2 regions of the Mesorhizobium sp. L-2-11 genome follow, and region 2 is predicted to be linked to the other one. Evidence: riboswitches for the same ligand, from Rfam matches in the RefSeq annotation. Region 2 holds a riboswitch; the other holds the start of a gene.
What was found. A riboswitch is a leader RNA that binds a small molecule or an ion and turns the genes downstream of it on or off. The one in region 2 is predicted to bind cobalamin.
Positions count from the first base shown of each region.

Region 1: it holds a riboswitch for cobalamin, as region 2 does, so the genes downstream of both, metE (5-methyltetrahydropteroyltriglutamate--homocysteine S-methyltransferase) here and JG739_RS15105 (CbtB domain-containing protein) in region 2, are expected to answer to the same signal.

Region 1 is NZ_AP023257.1:6,213,140-6,220,783, reverse strand. It holds gene JG739_RS29590 (MucR family transcriptional regulator) at 1-178, opposite strand, end outside; gene JG739_RS29585 (DUF982 domain-containing protein) at 423-725, shown strand; gene JG739_RS29580 (DUF982 domain-containing protein) at 1,065-1,244, shown strand; gene metE (5-methyltetrahydropteroyltriglutamate--homocysteine S-methyltransferase) at 1,964-4,294, opposite strand; cobalamin riboswitch at 4,411-4,610, opposite strand; partial or broken gene JG739_RS29570 (cytochrome P450) at 4,885-5,139, opposite strand; gene JG739_RS29565 (cytochrome P450 family protein) at 5,145-6,377, opposite strand; gene JG739_RS29560 (OmpW/AlkL family protein) at 6,468-7,127, opposite strand.
Region 2 is NZ_AP023257.1:3,147,110-3,154,753, reverse strand. It holds gene cobO (cob(I)yrinic acid a,c-diamide adenosyltransferase) at 1-421, opposite strand, end outside; gene cobU (bifunctional adenosylcobinamide kinase/adenosylcobinamide-phosphate guanylyltransferase) at 423-920, opposite strand; gene JG739_RS15110 (CbtA family protein) at 943-1,707, opposite strand; gene JG739_RS15105 (CbtB domain-containing protein) at 1,723-1,896, opposite strand; cobalamin riboswitch at 1,934-2,141, opposite strand; gene JG739_RS15100 (DUF1624 domain-containing protein) at 2,568-3,560, shown strand; gene JG739_RS15095 (methyltransferase family protein) at 3,557-4,063, shown strand; gene JG739_RS15090 (MerR family transcriptional regulator) at 4,278-4,664, opposite strand; gene mgtE (magnesium transporter) at 4,804-6,216, opposite strand; gene JG739_RS15080 (glycosyltransferase) at 6,697-7,644, shown strand, end outside.

The DNA.
Region 1 (7,644 bases), 3.1 Mb from region 2:
GAGCTTCTGACTTTTCTGGTGCGGCACCACCAGCAGTGCCTTTCAATGCGATGTGTATCTGGCCGATAAGCCCAGGCAGTTCACCGACGGGAACCGGATTGTTCGAAACATAGGCTGAGACGACATGGGCGGTGAGTTCGATGAGGTTGTCGGCTTTGCTCTCGGTTTCGTCGGTCATGAAAACGCTCCTGCGGAATTAGACTAGCCGGTTATGAATCACTTCATAGCTTAATAGTGACGACCGCCTTTGATGGCAACCACGCCATTGCATGATGTGTTGGCGGATCGCTGCACGCCCGGTCGCCGTCACGGATCTTCCTCTTGAACCGTCATCGCCCTGACAACACATTGTGCCAGGGTCGCCGTGTCGATGCGGCGCCTCTTCACCGCAAATTGGCTATTTAGAAAGTTGGGAGAAACCAATGAACGCTAAGGCTTTCAGCAGCCCCCTTTTTGTGAAGCGCGCAACGCACATCATCCAAGAGATTGCTGGCCTTGCGGATGCAATCGATTTTCTCAACGAATGGCCGGAAGACCGCAGAGACCTGATCCACGAAGCCGCCCTGAGGGCATGCTACGATGCATACGATGGGCGCAAGCCGGTAAGCACGGCGCGCAATGCCTTTTTCGGCTTTGCGAAGCGGGTCGCCATCTTGGAAGATTCAACCTCCGCGATGCAGTGGATCGCCGCCTGCAGATCGGGCAGTGGAAAAGTGCAGGTGTAGATTTCGACGACATGTTTGAGACTGGCGCGAGCCGCGTCGAATAGTGCAGTATGCACAGGTTTCACGGTTAGACCACGCGAATGAGAAGCAGTTCCTCACCACCAACTGCAAAACCGCAGATCGCACGCAAGCTGACCATGCCAGACGCAGCTCATGGCGATCGCTTGCCCGCCAATGGCCAGGCTCATTGGCGCGATGCAGCGGTCGCGTTCGGCTGAGTAAAGAAATGCGGCCCGCGCTGTTTGCCGAGTAGTGGCTGTGGAGGAGGGGATGACCGGGTTGATCAGATTTGAGAGGCCAGTCGTAGTTCAGCTTAGCCGCCGCGGCTCGGAGCGTGTCGTGTTCGACGTCAACGACGCGGCCGCTATCTTGCTCCGGGATCTGCATCATGAGACCGATAAACGCAGGATAGCGATGGACACCTGTCTGCAGGTGTTACGCGGTAAGACCCATCCACCAGCTGCTCGACGAGCTTTTGTCGCAGCCGCGCTCGAAGCACGCATTCTGCGCAGTGATTGAGATCTGGGACGCCGCTCGTGAATTTCGGCCATCTGCACATCGCTATTGGGCGCGGTCCGAACACCCCTGCCGGCTCCGCCAGGAGCAAGCCAACACCGCACTTTCCGCGGCGGCTTTCCTGGTCCGGCGCCTGATCTTCCACCATCGAAGCACAAGGGTCCGCCAGCCAGCTGCGGCCGCTCGGCTTCGCCGTCGCGGTGATGGTGATTGCAGCCAGAGGCAGACGGAGCCATCGAGCGGGAATTGGCCCGCTGCAGATGGTGGAGCGTCGATGCCGCCTCAAAAGTCTCCGGAAGTACCGTATGAACCTTGCCCCAGCTTGGCCCTGCATCCGATCTCCCGCAACACGCTCCGCGGACCGGCGCCGCGTGATCGCTGATGCTTCTCCCGATGGTCGGGACCGGGGGGTTCGGCGACCAAGGTCGGGGAGACGATAGTGACACTGGATGATCCCAATACGGAATAATCCGAAACTGGCTGGCGGTGAGCCGTCTCGTTTCTGGCCGGCTCATTTGAGGCCAAGCCTCCTTCGATCGCCAGCCAACGGCGGCGTCTGGAAAGCTGACTTCGACGCGCCGTAACAAGGGCCGCGGCCAGGCCAAGCTTGCCGAGGCGCTTCGTCACCGGCAGCGCGATTGCCTTGGGCGCGCCGGATAGACTCCCCCAAGGATGCCCGGTGTGTGGCGTTGCCGCTCACCGCCGGCGAGTGTCACCGAGCCCTACGCCGTCTGCGCTTTTTCCCGAATTGCGCGTGCCGCAGCCACCATGTTCATCAGGGCAGGGCGGACCTCCTCCCATCTGCGTGTTTTGAGACCGCAGTCGGGATTCACCCACAATTGGCCATCCAGCAATCGATCGCGAGCAAGCATGATGAGGTTGGAAATCTCGCCCACTTCCGGGACCCGCGGCGAGTGAATGTCATAGACGCCGGGACCGATCTCGTTCGGATACTTGAAGGTTCGCAGCGTATCGAGCAGTTCCATCTGCGAGCGCGAGGTTTCAATGGAGATCACATCGGCATCCATTGCAGCAATCGCGTCCACGATGTCGCCGAACTCGGAGTAGCACATATGGGTGTGAATCTGGGTCGCATCGCCAACCGCCGTTGAAGCCAGCCGGAAGCATTCGACGGCCCAGTCGAGATAGGTTTCCCAGTCGGCCTCACGAAGCGGCAAGCCCTCGCGCAGTGCGGCTTCGTCGATCTGGATCATCTTGGCGCCGGCCTTTTCGAGGTCGCTCACTTCATCGCGAATGGCGAGCGCGACTTGGCGGCAGACGGCTGAGCGCGGAAGGTCGTCTCGGACGAAGGACCAGTTGAGGATCGTCACCGGGCCGGTAAGCATGCCCTTCACCGGCTTTGGCGTCAGCGACTGGGCGTATCGCCACCAGTGTAGTGTCATCGGATTTTGTCGCGACACATCGCCAATGATGATCGGGGGTCGCACAAAGCGCGAGCCATAGCTCTGCACCCACCCATGCTGCGTGAAGGCAAAGCCGCGGAGCTGCTCGGCGAAATACTGCACCATATCGTTGCGCTCGAATTCGCCGTGGACCAGCACGTCGAGTCCGATCTCTTCTTGCCAGCGAACGGCGGCTTCTATCTCTTTTTTCAGGAAGGCCTCATAGTCGACGTAACTCAGCTCGCCCTTGGCATGGGCTGCCCGCGCCTTGCGAACCTCGGCTGTTTGCGGGAAGGAGCCGATCGTCGTGGTGGGGAAGGATGGCAAGCCAAACGTGTCGCCCTGAAGCTTGGAGCGCACGTCGAATGCGCTCTTCCGGCGCGTCATGCCGACCTTGATGCTGGCGACCCGTCCTTCGACGAGCGGATCATGCACCTTAGCGGATGTCGCGCGAACGGCGGCAGCCTCAGCCGACGCCTCTAGTTCGGCGGCGACCGCGTCCCGGCCTTCAGCCAGGGCACGGGCGAGCACGACCAGCTCGTCGGTTTTTTGCGCCGCGAAGGCGAGCCACGATTTCACGTCCGCATCGAGTGCCGTCTCCATGTCCAGGTCGATCGGCACATGCAGCATCGAGCAGGACGGGGCGATCTCCACGCGGTCCAACGGCCAGCCGGCGACGATCGGCTTGATGCGGTCAAGTATGGCAGGCAGGTTCGCGCGCCAGACGTTGCGGCCGTCGATCAGTCCGAGCGACAGGACAAGTTCCTTTTGCGCGAGCCGGCCGACGGTCTCCAACTGCTCTGGAGCGCGCACGAGATCGACGTGCAGTCCCGCCACGGGCAGAGAAGTTGCGGTCTCGAGATTGTCTCCCAGCGATCCGAAATAGGTAGCGACCATGATCTTCAACTCCGGTGCTGCTTTTGACAGCCGGCAGTAGGCGAATTGGAGCGCATCCCGTTCATTGGGAACCAGATCGACCACGAGCGCCGGCTCATCGATCTGCACCCAATCGGCTCCCGCGAGCTTCAGCCTCCGCAGGAGCTCCTCGTAGACGGGCAGCAGCCGTGGCAGGAGCGCGATAGGGTTGAAACCTTCCTCAGGTGACTTCGCCAACTTGAGAAAGGTAACCGGTCCAAGCAGGACCGGGCGCGTGTGGATGCCGAGCGCCTTGGCCTCGAGGAAATGATCGACCGGTTTCGCCGACGAGAGGGCAAAGCTCTGATCGTCGGTAAGTTCCGGCACAATGTAGTGATAGTTGGTGTCGAACCATTTGGTCATTTCCATCGCGGCAAGGCCATGCCCGTTGGCCGCATGCTCGTCACCGGCATGTCCGCAATCAGCGGCCTGATCTTGGTTGCCGCGCGCCATGGCGAAATAGGTATCGAGTGGGACCTCGCCGTCAGTCCAGGTGTATCGTGCCGGCACGGCGCCGACCATGGCGACGGTGTCGAGCACATGGTCATAAAGCGAGAAATCGTTGGACGGGATTTTCGACACGCCGCGATCGTGCTGCTCCCTCCAGCTGGCGGCGCGTAGCGCCTTCGCCGTCGCGAGCAGGTCGGCAGCGGGAGATTTTCCGGACCAGTAGCTTTCAAGCGCGAATTTGAGTTCCCGCCGTCGACCGATACGCGGCACGCCGAGCGTTGCCACTGGAATTTGTTGAGAGACAGTCATGCCATACCCCGATGGTTGGGGCGTGGGGACAAGGAACGCGCGAGCAGGCGGCACGAAGCCAGGCTACCGCGGCCACCGAGACACCCCGCCCGTGGACGTTGTTCGTCGTGGCAGGTCTCCTGGCTCGCGGGTCAAAGCCTCTGCCCGTCTTCCCGAGGCCGTTCGCCTCAGTGACACCAATGGGCTTGGCTCGCCGCTAACAGTTGCGGGGGCAGCGCCGGCATCGCACCGGCTTCCCTCTTAGCTCCGCTACAGCAGTGCCGCGCGGAGAACCACGACATGCGCACAATCACAGCAGCTTCGCTCCTTGTCAATACATATAACGAGATGTTTATGTGATGATGCGAATAATGCCCTTGCGCTGATCGGTCTCTTTCGCCCAAAGCCGCTTACGATGCCGCCTCTTATCAGTGCAGGCTCGGAGAGATCCTTGTCCCCATCGGCGACGCCGGATGAGATCGAGGTCGCCGGGCTCAAAGGGCGTAAAGTCGGGCCAGGTCGTCACGGTCAGCCGGGAATCCCGGTACTTGTTCCCGCTCGGCTTCGCTCAGCGTGCTTGCGCACTCGCCCATCAGCACGCTGATAACCATGTCCGGAAGCGGAAAGGAGAGGTGGCGCCTCAGGTCGGCGGACTGGGGCTGGGCCGCCAGCGTCTCGAACAACTGCGCGGCGATCGCCTCGACCTGCTGCGCGAGCAGCTTCACCCTGCGATTGCTGAAGGCCGGCGCCACGATCGTGCGTAACCGGGCATGCTCGCCCCCCTCGTGCGAGACAAGCCACCCCGGCGAACCGAGAATCACCGAATCCGGGGTGAATGCCGCACTCTCTAAGCGACGGAAGGGCGGAAGCTGACCGGCAGGCGCTGCGGGCAGCGAATGACGTAAGACGGCATGTAGACGACGTCCTCCGCAGCGATGGTCAGCGCCAGATCCTCCAGCCGCCCGAATAGCGCGGGGAAGGCGCAGCGCAATTCCAGGCGCGCCAGCGCAGCGCCCAGGCAGGAATGCGGCCCCTCGCCGAATGACAAATGCGGGTTGTGCCGCCGGGTGACATCGAACCTGTTGGCGCCGGGACCGAAGGCCTTTTCGTCCCGGTTCGCCGCATGGAACGCCATCAGGACGGCATCGCCGCGGCGGACCAGGCATCCGTCGATCTCCACGTCCTGGGTGGCATAGCGGAACGGCAGATTGGCCGCTGAGCTGCCCCAGCGCAGGATCTCCTCGATCGCCTGTGACCACGGAACTTGGCCGCTGCGCACCAAGTGCAGTTGCTGCGGATGCGTCAGCAATGCCAGCACGCCATTGCCGATGACGCCGGCGGTGGTCACGAAGCCCGCAGAGAGCACCATGAACAGCATGTCGATGAGCTCGGTGTCGGAAACGAGCTCGCCTTTGTCACGCGCGACGATCAGGGCCGAAGCCAGATCATCGCCGAGCTGGCCCCGCTTGAGCGCGATCAGGCGACGGAAGAACTCCGGGATGCGCTGCCGCGTCTGTCGCACCTCTTCGGCTGTGGCGGAGGTGTTGGCCAGGCTGTAGGTGAGCGCGACGATCTCTTCGCGCTGTTCGTCCGGCAAACCGAACAGTTCGGCGATCACGTTGGTGGGCAGCGGAGCGGCGAACTCGCTCATCAGATCGGCACTGCCGCCGCGCTGCGCCATCTCGGCCAGGAGTCGATCGACGCATTGTTCGACCCGTGGCGCCAGCAAGGCGATACGACTGGGCGCGAAGCTGCTGGACAGCAGGCCGCGCAAGCGCCGGTGATCGGCGCCGTGCGCCGTGGTCATGTTGTCCACTTTGCATATCCCGATCAGCGAATGATCCTCGGGAATCTCGCCGTCCTGCAGCGCCCCCCACTGTCGCCAGTCCTTGTTGAAACGCTGGTCGGAAAGCATCTGCCTGAGCGTCTGGTGACGGGCTGCCGCCCAGGTCACCACATCGCCCGGCAGCGACACTCGCGCCATCCCCCCCTGCCGCAGAATCGCAGAAGAAAGACGATCAAGTTGCGTGGGAGCGGCCGGCACACCGATCACGTCGCAATGATCGCTTTCTACGCGCATGCCAACAACTCCTTTAAGAACCATCGCGGGTCCACTTCTCGGCACGGAAGATCCGCGCGCGGACTTCGAAAAGTGCCCCGTGCTTCGTCCTCAGAAGCGGTAGGTGAGACCTGCGCCTATCAACCAGGGATCGAGCTTGGCCTTGCCCGTGAGCTTGGCGCCGGCGACAGTGACGTCGAAGTCGGGCTTGAGGAAAAGCTTCTTCACGTCGAAGTTGACGCCCCAGTGCCGGTCCACCATGTAGTCGAATCCGACCTGCAGCGCGGCGCCGAATGTGTTCTTGACCTTGAGATCATCGGCGCTGCCGACTTGCTGATGATAGAAGATCGTATAGTTCACGCCGGCGCCGATATAGGGCTCGAAGGCGCCGAAATCGGTAAAATGATACTGCAATGTGAGCGTGGGCGGCAGCAGCCAAACCTTGCCGACCTCGCCCAGCCCGCCGATCGCACCTTGGCCATCGATGTTGGCATAGGTGGTGCCGAGTATGAGTTCGGCGGCGATGTTGTCCGTGAAGAAATATGAGATATCGAGTTCCGGCGTCACGGTGTTCGAATACGAAAGACCGGAGCCGGGCACCGCATTGACATAGCCCGAATCCTCGGTGATCACCCCCAACGCACGCAGGCGGATCTGCCAGGGGCTTGGCGCTTCCGCGACGCAGGCTTCTGCCTGCGGGACGCTCGCGGCTTGATGAACATCTGCCGCGCCGGCCTGTCCCGCAACGATGAGGACGACAGCCGCTGTCATTGCCCGCGCCACGCCAATTCGCGCTCTCGCCATACTTTTCTCTCCTTGATCTTCAGAAGCGACGCACTGCGCCTTGATTGAATCCTGCTCGCATCAATCGAGATTGACGGAGCGCTCATGCGGGATAGCCCCCGCATGTGTCGTGCCAAATGAGAAAATCGTTGCAGAACAATGCGGTCACTCCGATAGCGCTGTGTCTGATGTCCGACTTCGTCGAAGATCCGACAATGAGTGCAGCCGTAGCCGCCCCTGGTAGCCGTTCGTCAACATCGGCCGGCAGTTCGTTGGCACGCTCGTCCTCGGCTTCGAGTTTTGGCGTATTCTGCGTTCAGCGCCTTGATCGGCGCCTGCTGCTTCGCCGTCAGGCCGGGGAACGTTCCAGCCAGTTGGCGCAGTCCGTGGGCATGTCCGTAAGGCGTCTCGACCGCGACCGATATGGGCGGGAAATCCTTTGGCAGCATGCGCGCCCGGTCTTGGCCGCGCCCGGCAGGAACGGTTTATCCGCGACCATTCCTCA
Region 2 (7,644 bases):
GCGCGATGTTCAATTCGTCGAGCACTAGAAGGCTGATCGATGGATCGGCCATCAGCTCGAGTGCCTTGGCCCAGGCAGCCTCGGCGGCGGCGATGTCGCGCTTCAGATCCTGCGTCTCCCAGGTAAAACCCTCGCCCATCGTGTGCCAGACGACCCGGTCGCCGAAGGCGGCAAAGGCGTCCTTCTCGCCGGTATGCCATTTGCCCTTGATGAACTGGACGACGCCGACACGCCTGCCGTAGCCGAGCATCCTCAGCGCCAGTCCGAAGGCGGCAGTGGTCTTGCCCTTGCCGGGGCCGGTGTTGACGATCAGCAGTCCCTTCTCGACTGTCTTGGCCGCGACCTCGGCGTCCTGCACCGCCTTGCGCTTGGCCATCTTGGCGCGGTGGCGTTCCTCGTCCCTGTCGTCGATATCGGTCATCTCACTTCACCTTGAGCGGCAGTCCCGCCACCATCAGCAGCACCGTGCCGGCGACGGCGGCGACCTGCTGGTTGAGCCGACCGGCGGCATCGCGAAACCGGCGGGCAAGCGCATTGTCGGGCACGATGCCCTGGCCGACCTCGTTGGAAACCACGAACCACGGCCCGCGCGGCCGCGACAGCACATCCGCCAGCCCTCGGCATTCGGCCTCAATGTCGCGTTCCGCCAGCATATGGTTGGACAGCCACAGCGTCAGGCAGTCGATCAGGACGGGCCGGCCGTCAGGCAGCGCCCCGATCGCGTCGACGAGATCGAGCGGCGCGTCGATGGTCGTCCAGCCGTCGCCGCGCCGCGCCCGGTGCAGCGCGATGCGCTCGCGCATCTCGTCGTCATAGGTTTGCGCCGTGGCGATATAAGCCCACGGCGCCGGGCAGGCCGTCACCAGGCTTTCGGCATGCGCGCTCTTGCCCGAGCGTGCGCCGCCGATGACCAGGGTCAGCTTGCTGCCTGGAGCAGCGCGATCAGGCAAGGTTTTCGCGCAGGCCGGTTGCGGTGCCGGTCAAGCGGCCGCGCACCAGGCCGACGACAGCGCCGAGCACCAGCCAGAACACCAGATTGGTCAGCGTCACCGCCACCACGAACTGGTGGTGCAGGCCTTCCGGGATCGGCGATTCGAAATTTTCGGGCTGCGGCGCGCCGACAATATGCGGCGCCACGATCAACGCCACGGCAATCACCGCCAACGGCAGCGATTTGCGAAAGGCGAGCAGGCCGAGACCGGCCGCGGTCGCCACCACCGTCGCCGTCCACCAGATCTGGCGCTGGGCGAGATCGGCCGTCGGCATCGCCGGCAGTTCTGGCGGCAAGCCAAGGTTCGGGGCCAGCGTGAATACGGCAAAGCCGGCAAAGCCCCAGAACAGGCCCTGACGCCAATTGCCGATGCCGCCGGCGAACTCCGAAGCAGCGACCAGGGTCAGCGCAAAGCCGATGCCGGTGACGACATTGGCAACGACGTTGAAAGCGAAGCGTTCAAAACCGTCGGCCGGCGCCCAGCCTTCCTCTTCCGCGGTGGCTGCTTCAGCCGGCACGGCGCTGCTCATGGCATTGCCGCCTGGCGCGGCCGGCGCCAAACCATGGTCATGCGTGTGGCCACCACCGGCCTGTTCGTAGACTTCCGCCTTGAGGATGAGCGGCACCGTGGCGTAGGCCTGCATGCAGGCGAGAACGACGCCGGCGACAAGCCCTGCGATCGCCGCGATGAACACGACGTTGCGAAACAGTGTCATCGTGTCAGCCCCTTGTCAGTGGCAGGGAAAGCCCATCGAATGGCGATAGTCGTGGGCGGCATTGTGGACCGCATCGATATGCGAGAAGCCGACAAAACCCATGACAAAAACGCCGAGAAATGCAGCAAGCGCCAATTGCACGAAGCGCGACTGCGAGGAGACGGAAGCGCCGAGCGAGACGGAATTCATGTCTTGTCCTTTCGCCCTCCACCCGAGGGCATAGAAGTCAGTTCTCCTGTCGCCGGCAGGTCTCCTGGCTCGCGGATCAGCGCCCTTCCCCACCTTCCCGAAGAGATCATCCCGAAGAACTCTTCAGTGGCATATGGAGAGGACTACCGCACACAGTTGCGGGGGCAGCCACGGCATTGGGCAAATTTTTACCCTTACCGCATTCCCTCTTGGTTCCAAACGGAACCGACGACGGCCGCGACTATAGGCAAAATCGCCGCGCCCGGCAAACCAAATTCCGTCAGCTATGAGTGCGAATGCGCCGTCTCAGGAACCAGCTTGGGTTCCTCTGACGCCGCGATCTTGATGGTTGAATCGTCCGCGCTGCCCCTCACCTGCCTGCCGGCATCCTCTCCCCGTAGAACGGGGAGAGGGGGCTGTCATCGGCGATTTCGCCAATCATCAGCGTTGCAGGGATGGCGCCGGCGTTGCGGCCGGCTTCTTTCTCCCCGTGCACGGGGAGAAATGCCCGGCAGGGCAATGAGGGGCGGCACCGGCTTCGACAACTGGGTGCGAGCGGCGTACGGCGCTTTAGCCTAAGCCCTGAGCATCACCAGGATTTGGCCCTGTCTTCTTTTGTCCGGGGCACCCATGATAATCGTCTTGCAGCACTGAATCAGAATTGCGAGATCATGACCATTCCTATGCCGGCCGTTCACGACCGATCCAGGCGCATCATCGCTATCGACGTCGCCCGCGGCATCGCTTTGCTTGCCATGGCGAGCTACCATTTCACCTGGGATCTCGAATTCTTCGGCTACACCGATCCCGGCCTGACTGCCTTTGGCTGGTGGAAGTTCTACGCGCGCTGCATCGCTTCGACCTTCCTGTTCCTGGTCGGCGTCAGCCTGTTCCTCGCCCATGGCAAACAAATCCGCTGGAACGGCTTTTGGAAACGCTTCGCCATGGTCGCCGGGGCTGCGCTCGCCATATCGGCGGCCACAAGGTTTTTCACGCCCGACAGTTTCATCTTCTTCGGCATCCTGCACGAGATCGCGCTCGCCAGCCTGCTCGGCCTGGCGTTCCTGCGGCTGCCGGCGCTGCTGACGCTGGTTGTCGCAGCTTTCGTCATCACCGCGCCGCTCTACCTCAGGTCGGAGATCTTCGATCATCCGGTCCTGTGGTGGGTCGGCCTGTCGGCAACCAACCCGCGCTCCAACGATTATGTCCCGCTGTTTCCATGGTTCGGCGCCGTGCTTGTCGGCATCGCAGCGGCAAAGCTTGCCTTCGCCTCCGGCGTGCTGACGCGGCTGGCGGGCCTGACGCCCGGCCGCTGGACCAATCCGCTGGTCTTTATCGGCCGGCACAGCCTCGCCTTCTATCTGATCCACCAGCCGGTGCTGATCGGCTCGATCTGGCTGTTTTCGCAAGTCATGCCGGCAGCGGTCGAAACCAGGCAGGTCGCCTTCCAGAAAGAGTGCCAGGCATCGTGCGAGCAATCGCGCGACACGAAGTTCTGCACCAGCTATTGTGTCTGCATGCTCGATACGCTCGAGGGCGAGGCCACGCTTGATCGGCTCTACCGCAACGACCAGGCTGCGGAATGGCAGGCGCACCTCGACGAGCTCGCCGGCGCCTGCACTGCCAAAGCCGACAGCACTTTGATGGAGGGAGGAGCACAATGACCGACCATCAGCAGAAACCGGGCCAACAGAAACCGGGACAGCAAAAACCGGGGGGTATACCGTGGCCGCCGCTGATCTATATCGCGGCCATCGCCGTCAGCATTGCGCTTGGCTTGCTTTATCCGCTGCCATGGATCGGCGGCCTTTTGGGCGACATCCTGTTCGCAGCCGGCTGGGTGGCATTGTTCGGCGTCGTCGCACTCTGGTTCACGGCGATCCGCACCATGATCCGGGCAAAGACGACGCTCCATCCGAACGCCGTGCCGGACCATCTGGTGACGACAGGCCCCTTCGCCGTCAGCCGCAATCCGATCTATCTGGCCAACACGCTGCTGATGATCGGCGTCGCCCTTATCTCGGGCAACCCATGGTTCCTGCCGCTGGCGATCATCGCCGCCTTCGCAACGCAAAAAATGGCGATCGAGGGCGAGGAAAAAGTTCTGGCAACGAAATTCGGCAAGAAATACCGGGATTACGCGAAAAAGGTGCGGCGCTGGATTTGAGGCGGCAAGGTCTTTTTCAGAATTCGCTCTGGCGAGTCAGATAGCGTGGTTTTCGAGAACCGGAGCGGAGCGCACATTTGAGTACGTGAGCACCGGCCTACGCCGGCCGTAGCCTTAACTACCACGATTACTCATGGTGCTTCGGCCGGCGAAGGCCGGAAGCGCAGAGAACCACGCTAGCTGGCCGCGAGAGTAGAATTATCAAAAAGGCCGATCAGGTGTTGACGCCAAGCTCCACCAGCCGCTCGACGCAGGACTCTTCGGCCTGGTCGAGTTCGGCCAGGGTCTCTTCGAGGTCGCGGCGCTTCTGGCGCAGATCCTCACGCTTTTCCTCGATGCGCTTGATCATCAGATTGAGTTGACCGACCTCGCCGGGCGGCTCCTTGTACATCTGGATGATTTCGCGGATTTCGTTGATCGAAAAGCCGAGCCTCTTGCCGCGCATGATCTGGCGGATGAGGTGCCGGTCCGACGGGCGAAACAGTCGCGTGCGGCCGCGCCGTACCGGCTGCACCAGCCCCTCGTCCTCATAAAAGCGCAGCGTCCGCGTCGAAACATCGAATTCGCGGGTCAGTTCGGTTATCGAATAGTATTCCCGCATCATCACTCCAAATGCCCGGCCGCGCTGCGAGTTCCAACCCAGCGGCTCGCTATCGTCCAAACGCGTTTCAGAATCGGCCGGAGGCTGTTCCAAAATCTCGCACGGCATTTACGTAAAAGTCAATTGAGCGGGTGGTCGCTCACACGCCGAACCACCAGGTGGCGAGGCCGAGAAAGGCAAAGAAGCCGACGACGTCGGTGACCGTCGTGACGAAGACCGCCGAAGCCACGGCCGGGTCGATCTTGAACCGGTCGAGCAGCAGCGGGATCAGGATGCCGGCAAGCGCGGCCACGAACATGTTGATGATCATCGCCGCGGCGATGATGCCGCCCAGATTGGGATCGCGGAACCAGGCGGCCGCGACGATGCCGATCAGGATGGCGAAGATGATGCCGTTGATGAAGCCCACCCCCATCTCGCGACGGATGATGCGGCCGGCATTGTAGATGTCGAGGTCCCTGGTCGCCAGCGCCCGCACCGTAACCGTCATGGTCTGCGAGCCGGCATTGCCGCCCATGCCGGCGACGATCGGCATCAGCACGGCCAGCGCCACGATGTGCTCGATCGTGCGGTCGAACAGGCCGATCACCGAGGCCGCCAGGAACGCCGTCAGAAGGTTGACGAGCAGCCACGGAACGCGCGAGCGCGAGGTCGAAAGGATGCTGTCCGACAGTTCTTCGTCGCCGACGCCGCCCATGCGCAGCAGATCCTCCTCGGCTTCCTGCTGGATGACGTCGACCACGTCGTCGATGGTCAGCACGCCGACCAGCCGCTCGTTCTCGTCGACGACGGCAGCGGAGAGAAGGTCGTATTGTTCGAACTCGCGTGCCGCCTCTTCCTGGTCCATCGTCGCCGGAATGGCGTGCCTGGTCTCATGCATGACCTCTTCGACCTTGATCGACCGCTTGGTGCGCAGGATCTGGTCGAGGTCGATGGCGCCGAGCAGCTTGAAGCTCGGATCGATGACGAAAATCTGGCTGAAGCGGTCGGGAAGGTTGTTGTCCTCGCGCATGTAGTCGATGGTCTGGCCGATCGTCCAGAATGGCGGCACCGCGACGAACTCGGTCTGCATGCGGCGGCCGGCGGTCTCTTCGGGATAGTCGAGCGAGCGGCGCAGCCTGATCCGCTCGGTGAACGGCAGTTGCGACAGGATCTCGTCCTGGTCTTCCTTTTCGAGGTCCTCGAGGATGTAGACCGCGTCGTCGGAATCGAGCTCCTGCACCCCCTGGGCAATCTGTGCGTTGGGCAGGCTGTCGACGATGTCGCGGCGGATCGCCTCATCGACCTCGGTCAGCGCGGAAAAATCGAAGTCGGCGCCCAGCAATTCGACCAGCGCGCGGCGCTGTTCGGGATGGAGCGCCTCCAGCAGGTCGCCGAGTTCGGATTGGTGCAGGTCATCGACTTCACGCTTCAGCGTCAGCGTGTCGCGATCGGCGATCGCCGCGCCGATCGCGGCAAGGAACGACGACAGAATGGCGCCGTCCTCGCCATAGATGTCGGAGCTTTCCTCAGCGGCCCTGGCGCCGGTCGTCTGTTCGTTCTGGCCTTCCACCAGCGCCTCCCGCCGTCAGAATTTCGGAAAAGCTGCGTGTCAGGTCTAGCGCATGACCATGAAAATCGGAATCGATTTCCAGAAAGGATCATGGGCAGCGTTAAATTGCTACAGGCGCCTGTCAGATTTCGAAGTCGATGTCAGCGGGGGCAATCATCGACCAATCGCACAATGTCCTGTCCGGCTCTCCCACAATCGTCGCGCCAAGCGCTTGGCAATGCTTGCGAAGCCGTTGTGAGCACTGTCACGGATTTCTAACCCCCGAGGGTCGCCCACTCGCTCATGCAAGAGCGGGCCGGCCAGTCGCTCGATCGGCAACGCGTTGATCCTGCGGGCGGAGTCAATATCCTCACCGACATGCCACCAGCCTTGGCGGCCGCCTGGCGCTTTCGACATTTGCGGATGGCGGCTGGAAACCTTATATAACCGGACTTGTGCATGCCGCAGGCGTGCAGAGATCAATCGTAGAGAAGGATACAGATGCCGGACTCGGATGCGGCAATACCTCGAATTGCACTCGTTTCAACCCATGGCTACGTGGCAGCCAACCCACCGCTCGGCGCGGCCGATACCGGCGGACAGGTGGTGTACGTCCTGGAACTTGCGAAAAAACTGGCCCAACTGGGTTATGCCGTCGATATCTGGACGCGACGGTTTGAAGACCAGCCTGCTGTCGATGAAGTGGCCGACGGGGTTCGCGTCCTGCGTGTCGCCTGTGGCGGACCCGATTTTATTCCGAAGGAATATCTCCACCGCCACCTTCTCGAGTGGTGTGAAAACGCGCTGCGCCTGATTCGCCGCGAAAATCTCTCCTACGACTTCATCAACTCCCACTACTGGGATGCCGGCGTGGCAGGGCAGCGACTGTCGGAAGCGCTCAACATCCCGCACATCCATACGCCGCATTCCCTCGGCATCTGGAAGCAACGCCAGATGAAGACGGACTACCCTGACAAGGCCGATACATTCGAGGCCGAGTTCAATTTCACCGAGCGCATCAAGCACGAGACGATCATCTATCGAAGCTGCGCCATGGTGATTGCGACGACGCCGCCGCAGGTCGACATGCTGGTCGAGGACTACAGCCTCGAGCGCGACCGCGTGCACATGATCCCGCCCGGTTACGACGACAACCGGTTCTTCCCCGTCAGCGAGGCGTCTCGCCGGTTGATCCGCCATCGGCTCGGCTTCGAAGGGCGAACGGTCCTGGCGCTCGGGCGGCTGGCCACCAACAAAGGCTACGACCTGCTGATCGATGCGTTTTCCGTGGTGGCGCCGCGTGTGCCGGATGCGGTCCTGAGGCTCGCAGTCGGCGGCGAGAACATGGACGAACAGGAACAGAAGATTCTCAACCAGCTCAAGCAACAGGTAGAACAGCTAGGCTTGCAGGATCGTGTCGTGTTCTCCGGCTATGTTGCCGACGAGGAC